One region of the Streptomyces sp. NPDC002536 genome, then DNA from elsewhere that is predicted to be linked to it. Evidence: riboswitches for the same ligand, from Rfam matches in the RefSeq annotation. Region 1 holds a riboswitch; the other holds the start of a gene.
The links. A riboswitch is a leader RNA that binds a small molecule or an ion and turns the genes downstream of it on or off. The one in region 1 is predicted to bind glycine.

Region 1 (3,396 bases):
GCGAACTCGGTGATACCGACCGTCGCCACGCCGTTCTCGTCGACGGCCGACAGCCACTCGTGCTCCTTGCTGAAGCGCAGCTGCTGGGGGTTGCTCATGACTAGATTCTCCTGGATGCGCGTGGGTGGTTGTGCAACGGGTCTTGACAGGTGAGACGGGAGGGGCCGGGGATCAGCCCTTCCTGCTCGTTTTTCTCATCGTTCCCGCTTGTAGAACGGAAGCGCGACGACCTCGTACGTCTCATGGCTGCCACGGATGTCCACGGCCACGCCCTCGGTGCCGGGCGCCGCGTGCGCCGCGTCCACGTAGGCGATGGCGATCGGCTTGCCGAGGGTGGGGGAGGGGGCGCCCGAGGTGACCTCGCCGACGACCTCGCCGCCCGCGACGACCGGGTACCCGGCACGCGGCACGCGGCGGCCGGCGGCCACCAGGCCGACCAGCTTGCGCGGCGGGGCGGTCTCGGCGCGCTCGGCGGCGGCCTGCAGCGCCTCGCGGCCGACGAAGTCGCCCTGCTTGTCAAACTTGACCACTCGGCCGAGTCCGGCGTCGAACGGCGTGGTGGCGGTGGTCAGCTCGTGCCCGTACAGCGGCATGCCGGCCTCCAGGCGGAGCGTGTCGCGGCACGAGAGGCCGCACGGCACCAGGCCGGCCGCGGCGCCCGCCTCGGTCAGGGCCTGCCACAGCTTCTCCGCGTCGGCGGGCGCGACGAACAGCTCGAAGCCGTCCTCGCCGGTGTAGCCGGTGCGCGCGATGAGCGCGGGCACGCCCGCGACCGTGCCCGGCAGGCCGGCGTAGTACTTCAGCCCGTCGAGGTCGGCATCGGTGACGGACTTTAGGATCCCGGGGGAGGCGGGGCCCTGGACGGCGATCAGCGCGTAGTTCTCGCGGTCGTCGCGGACCTCGGTGTCGAAACCGGCGGCGCGCTCGGTGAGCGCGTCCAGCACGGTCTGCGCGTTCGAGGCGTTGGCGACGACCATGTACTCGTGCTCGCCCAGGCGGTAGACGATCAGGTCGTCCAGGATGCCGCCCTCGGCGTTGCAGATCATGGTGTACCGCGCCCGGCCGACCGCCAGCGCGGAGATGTTGCCGACCAGCGCGTGGTCCAGGGCGGCGCCGGCCTGCGGGCCGGTGAGGGTGATCTCGCCCATGTGGGAGAGGTCGAACAGACCGGCACGGGTGCGCACGGCGAGGTGCTCGTCGCGCTCGCTGCCGTAGCGCAGGGGCATGTCCCAGCCCGCGAAGTCGGTCATGGTGGCGCCGAGCGCGCGGTGCGTCGCGTCGAGGGCCGTTCGGCGAGGGGCAACGGTCATGTGGGGCTCCCAGGCATGGCAGTGAGGACGTCCTCCCCATCTGTCATCGGAACCTGAGAGGTTCACCGGGAGACTCCCCCCGGCTTGCACCTTGGGTGGGGCCGCCGCACGGGCGGCCCGCTTTTCAGATCTGCCTCGCCCATGCGGTATCGGGGCCTGAGAGATTCAAGGGAGGAACTTGCTCCTTCGGCGCCCGGGGCGGTGCCCGGGACTCTCCCGCACGGATTCGAGCGGCCGGTATGCAGTTGGACGTGCCGGTCGTGCGTCGGCGCGCACATCATTGCACGTACGGGCGTGCGATGGACCAGGTGCAGCCCCGTGAATTGGATTACCTTTCCTTTACGTTCGACGGGTATCGGCTGGTGGGAGGTGCCATGGCGGAGGTGGTCGACCTGCGGTACCCGGCCGGCGACCTGCTGGTCGTCTCCGGGCTGCCCGGCAGCGGGAAGACGACGCTGATCCGCCGGGCGGTGGCCCCGCTGGACGCCGCGGGCGCGCCGGTGCGGTGCGTGGACTCGCAGGACGTCCGGCTCCGGCTGGAGCGGCGGCTGCCGGGCCGGCTGCCGTACGGGCTCTACCGGCCCGTGGCGCGGGTGCTGCACTTCGCGGCGCTGCGGGGTGCCCTGCGGGCGGGCGGGAGCGTGGTGGTGCACGACAGCGGGCGGGTGGGCCTGGTGCGGCGCTGGCTGGCACGGGGCGTGCGGCGGCGCGGGGGTGCGCTGCACCTGCTGCTGTTGGTCGTCGAGCCGGCGGTGGCGCTGGAGGGGCAGATACGGCGGGGGCGTTGCGTGTCGCGGCGGGTGTTCGCGCGGCACCGGCGATCCATGGGGCGGCTGGTGGCCGGGGCCGCGGCCGGGCGCCTCCCGCGGGGTGTGGTGTCGGTGGCGGTCCTGGACCGCGAGGCCGCGGACACGGTCCGCGTGATCACTTTCGGCTAGCCGGCCCCGCCCCGTCAGGGGCGCGGGGAACTGCGCGAGCAACCACCACGGCCCGCAGTCGACGACGGCCCCGTACCGGCCAAGCCCGGGCGCAGCCGTTAAGGTTCCCCTGCGCGCCTTTGACGACACGGTGGTTGGACGACATGAGCATCCCTGAGCAGCACCCTTACGACTGGCCCGCCAACGAGCTCGAAGCGGTGCTCGCCGTTTCGGTCGGGGCGGCCGGGGCCGGGCCCCGGATCGTCGAGGTGCTCGTGCGCAGCAGCGTGTGGATCCCGCTGCCCAACGGCGGCGGTCCCGACAGCCCGGATCTCGACATCCCCGCGCTGGAGCTCGACGGTGCCGCGTTCGTCCCGGTGTTCAGCTCCGAGCAGGAGTTCCGCCGCGTCGTCGGCGACCGCACCGGCTTCGCCGTGGCGCCCGCCGTCGAGTTCGCCCGCGGTCTGCCGCCGCAGGTCGGGATCGTCGTCAACCCGGAGGGCACCGTCGCCGTGCCGCTGCCCCCGCCCGCCGTGGCCGAGCTGTGCCGGGCCGGCCGCACGGCGCTGGACGGCGACGCCACCGGCGGCCGTGTCCGGCTCTTCGAGCCGGACTGGCAGCAGGAGCCCACGGCCTTCCTCGCCGCCGCCGGGCTGGAGTTCGCCGCGGCCGGCCCGGTCCGGACCGCCCGGCGCGCCCTGGCCAGCATCGAGGGTGCGGATCCGGCCCTCTTCGTGGGGGTCGAACTGGACCTTCCCGATCCGGGCAGCCGGGAGGCCGCCATGGCGGCCGTCGGCCGCGCGCTGGCTTCGGCGCCCGTGCCCTGGCCCGTCCAGCTGGTCTTCCTCGACGTCGCCCAGGACCCGGTCGGCGACTGGATGCGCGGTCGGGTGCGTCCGTTCTACGACCGTGACCTGTGACAGCACCCGTGTCCGCCGCCGCGGGCTCGTAAGCTGGTTGGACGACCAACACGGGGAGCGCGGCCGCGCTCCCCGTGCCGAGAGAAGAGGCGGACCAGGTGAGCGCGGGCGCGGAGAGCGGCGTGGAGCAGGTGCTGCGCCAGGTGGCGCCCGGGCGGTACGACACCTATGAGGCGCTGCTGCGGTCCGTGGCCGAGGGCCGGGTGTGGATGCTGCTGTGGCACGGTCAGGCCGGCTCGCCCGACGCCC
Region 2 (3,396 bases), on a different contig from region 1:
AGATCGCCGAGGCCGGTGAGGACGAGCTGGTGAGGCTGCTGGGCAAGGCCCACGGCAGCGGGCTGTACGTGCTGGCCACCGGGGGTGACGAGCGGCCCGTCGTCGCGGAGCGGGACGCCAAGTCGGTGTCCGTGGAGGACACCTTCGCCGAGGACCTCACCGATCGCACCCGGGTGCAGCTGGAGCTCGCCCGCCTCGCCGACCGCTGCGTGCGGCGGCTGCGCGGCGCCGGGCGCAGCGGGCGCACTGTGGTCATCAAGGTGCGGCGCTACGACTTCTCGACCCTCACGCGCTCGGAGACGCTGCGCGGGCCGACGGACGACCCCGTGGTCGTGCGGGAGGCGGCCGCCCGGCTGCTGGACGGGGTGGACACCACGGCCGGGGTGCGGCTGCTGGGGGTCGGTGTCTCCGGGCTCGCGGACTACACCCAGGAGGACCTCTTCGCCCAGGCGGCCGGCGGCACGGCCGAGGGCGAGGAGGCGCCGGAGCGGGAGCAGGAGGAGGCCGCGGAGGAGGCGGCACGGCCCCGCCAGTGGCTGCCGGGGCTGGACGTGCGGCACGCGGAGTTCGGGGCCGGCTGGGTCCAGGGCAGCGGCGTCGGCCGGGTCACGGTCCGCTTCGAGGAGCCCTGGTCCGAAGGGCCCGGCAGGGTGCGGACGTTCGCCGTCGACGACCCGGCGCTGGAGCACGCCGATCCGCTGCCGCTCGTCCGGCCCGCGGAGGATCAGCCGCCGGAATCGCCGGAGGCACCGTCGTCCGGGGGGATGGCGAGCCCGTAGTGCCGGTAGAGCCGCAGTTCCTGCTCGGGGGAGAGGTGGCGGCCGGCGCCGATGTCCGGGGCGCTCCTGATCAGGGCCCGCGCGTAGGGGACGTGCAGCCCCTCGCCGTCGGCCCGGCTCGGCTGCAGCGGCACCAGGGCGTCGCGGCTGAACAGCCCGGTGCGCACGGCGGCCCACTCCGGCTCGCCGGTCGCGTCGTCGAGGTACACCTCGTCCACCGTGCCGATCCGCATGCCGTCACGGTCGAAGGCCTTGCGGCCGATCAGGCTCCGGGGGTCGACGTCCGTCTGCACGGCCTTCCTCCTGTTTCCTCCCGCCTGGCGCACCTGCCACCAACCAAAAGCCACAAAGCGGGAAGTGGCCACTTGGGCGCTCCCGTCGGCAAATTCTCGCTGGTAGGCTGGCCAGTGGCCGCAGACCCTGTGCGGGAGAGTCCTCCGATGCCCCCAGGGGCGGTCCCGGAGGCGCCGAAGGAGCAAATCCTCCCCGGAATCTCTCAGGCACCCCGTACCGCACGGACGAGGCCACTCTGGAAAGCAGGGCGGGTCCGGTCCGGCAGTACTCCGAGCCCTTCCTCACCGACGGTGAAAGCCGGGTACTGCACCGCCCGGTGAAGCTCTCAGGTTGCGATGACAGAGGGGGAGGCCGTCCGGGTACCCGCGCCGTGGTACCCCTCGCAGGTCGCAATGACCAGGAGGCCTCCGCAGATGACCGCCCACCGCATCTCCCTCTCCGACCTGGAGCGCGGCACTCCCTTCGAGGACCGTCACATAGGGCCCGACCCCGGGGCGCGGGCCAAGATGCTCGCCCAGGTCGGCTTCGGCTCCCTCGACGAGCTCACCGCCGCCGCCGTCCCGGAAGTGATCAAGAGCGCCGGGGCGCTGGGCCTCCCGGCCGCCCGCACCGAGCCCGAGGTCCTCGCCGAGTTGCGCTCGCTCGCGAGCCGCAACCAGGTGCTCGCCCCCATGATCGGCCTCGGCTACCACGGCACGTTCACCCCGCCGGTGATCCTGCGCAACGTCATGGAGAACCCCGCCTGGTACACGGCCTACACGCCGTACCAGCCGGAGATCTCCCAGGGCCGGCTGGAGGCCCTGCTCAACTTCCAGACCGTCGTGGCCGAGCTGACCGGTCTGCCCACCTCCGGCGCCTCCCTGCTCGACGAGGGCACCGCGGCGGCCGAGGCCATGGCGCTGTCCCGGCGCATGGGCAAGGTCAAGGACGGGGTCTTCCTCGTCGACGCGGACGCCCTGCCGCAGACCGTCGCGGTGATCGAGACCCGTGCCGAGCCGACCGGCGTCGAGGTCGTCGTCGCGGACCTGTCGGCGGGCATCCCCGAGGAGATCGCCGGCCGCGGCGTCTTCGGCGTGCTGCTGCAGTACCCGGGCGCCTCCGGTGCCGTGCGCGATCTGCGCCCCGTCATCGAGCAGGCCCACGGGCTCGGCGCCGTCGTCACCGTCGCGGCCGACCTGCTCGCCCTGACCCTGCTCACCCCGCCCGGCGAGCTCGGCGCCGACATCGCCGTCGGCACCACCCAGCGCTTCGGCGTGCCCATGGGCTTCGGCGGCCCGCACGCCGGATACATGGCCGTCCGCGAGAAGTTCGCCCGCAGCCTCCCCGGCCGCCTGGTCGGCGTCTCCGTCGACGCCGACGGCAACAAGGCCTACCGCCTGGCCCTGCAGACCCGCGAGCAGCACATCCGCCGCGAGAAGGCCACCAGCAACATCTGCACCGCCCAGGTGCTCCTGGCCGTCATGGCCGGCATGTACGCGGTCTACCACGGGCCCGAGGGCCTGGCCGCCATCGCGCGCCGCACCCACCGCTACGCCGTCCTCCTCGCCGAGGGCCTGCGGGCCGCGGGCGTCGAGGTCGTGCACGGCGCGTACTTCGACACCCTGACCGTGCGCGTCCCCGGCCGCGCCGCCGAGGTCGTCGGCGCCGCCCGCGAGCGCGGCGTCAACCTGCGCCTGACGGACGCCGACCACGTCGGCATCGCCTGCGACGAGACCACCACGCGGGACCGTCTGGCCTCCGTGTGGGCCGCGTTCGGCGTGGAGGCCGACATCGAGGCGCTGGACGCGGCCACCGCGGACACCCTCCCCGAGAGCCTGCTGCGCACCGACGAGTACCTCACGCACCCGGTCTTCCACCAGCACCGCTCCGAGACGGCGATGCTGCGCTACCTGCGCCGCCTCGCCGACCGCGACTACGCCCTGGACCGGGGCATGATCCCGCTCGGCTCGTGCACGATGAAGCTCAACGCCACCACCGAGATGGAACCGGTCACCTGGCCCGAGTTCGGCGCGCTGCACCCCTTCGTGCCCGCCGAGCAGGCCGAGGGCTACCTCACGCTCATCACCGAGCTCGAGGAGCGGCTCGCCGAGGTCACCGGCTACGCCAAGGTGTCCCTCCAGCCCAACGCGGGCTCCCAGGGCGAACTCGCGGGCCTGCTGGCCGTCCGCGCCTACCACCGCGCCAACGGCGACGCGCAGCGCACCGTCTGCCTCATCCCCTCCTCCGCGCACGGCACCAACGCGGCCAGCGCGGTGATGGCGGGCATGAAGGTCGTCGTGGTGAAGACCGCCGACGACGGCGAGGTCGACGTCCAGGACCTGCG

Region 2: another riboswitch for glycine. It lies ahead of gcvP (aminomethyl-transferring glycine dehydrogenase); the one in region 1 lies ahead of gcvT (glycine cleavage system aminomethyltransferase GcvT).

What each region holds. Positions count from the first base shown of each region.
Region 1 covers NZ_JBSFWU010000121.1:7,678-11,073, forward strand. Annotated here, with positions in the region: gene gcvH (glycine cleavage system protein GcvH) at 1-98, opposite strand, end outside; gene gcvT (glycine cleavage system aminomethyltransferase GcvT) at 195-1,310, opposite strand; glycine riboswitch at 1,445-1,539, opposite strand; gene ACWD4B_RS30750 (AAA family ATPase) at 1,685-2,248, shown strand; gene ACWD4B_RS30755 (enhanced serine sensitivity protein SseB) at 2,392-3,147, shown strand; gene ACWD4B_RS30760 (enhanced serine sensitivity protein SseB C-terminal domain-containing protein) at 3,246-3,396, shown strand, end outside.
Region 2 covers NZ_JBSFWU010000088.1:20,916-24,311, reverse strand. Annotated here, with positions in the region: gene ACWD4B_RS26745 (DNA polymerase IV) at 1-779, shown strand, start outside; gene ACWD4B_RS26740 (PRC-barrel domain-containing protein) at 725-1,072, opposite strand; glycine riboswitch at 1,195-1,302, shown strand; gene gcvP (aminomethyl-transferring glycine dehydrogenase) at 1,487-3,396, shown strand, end outside.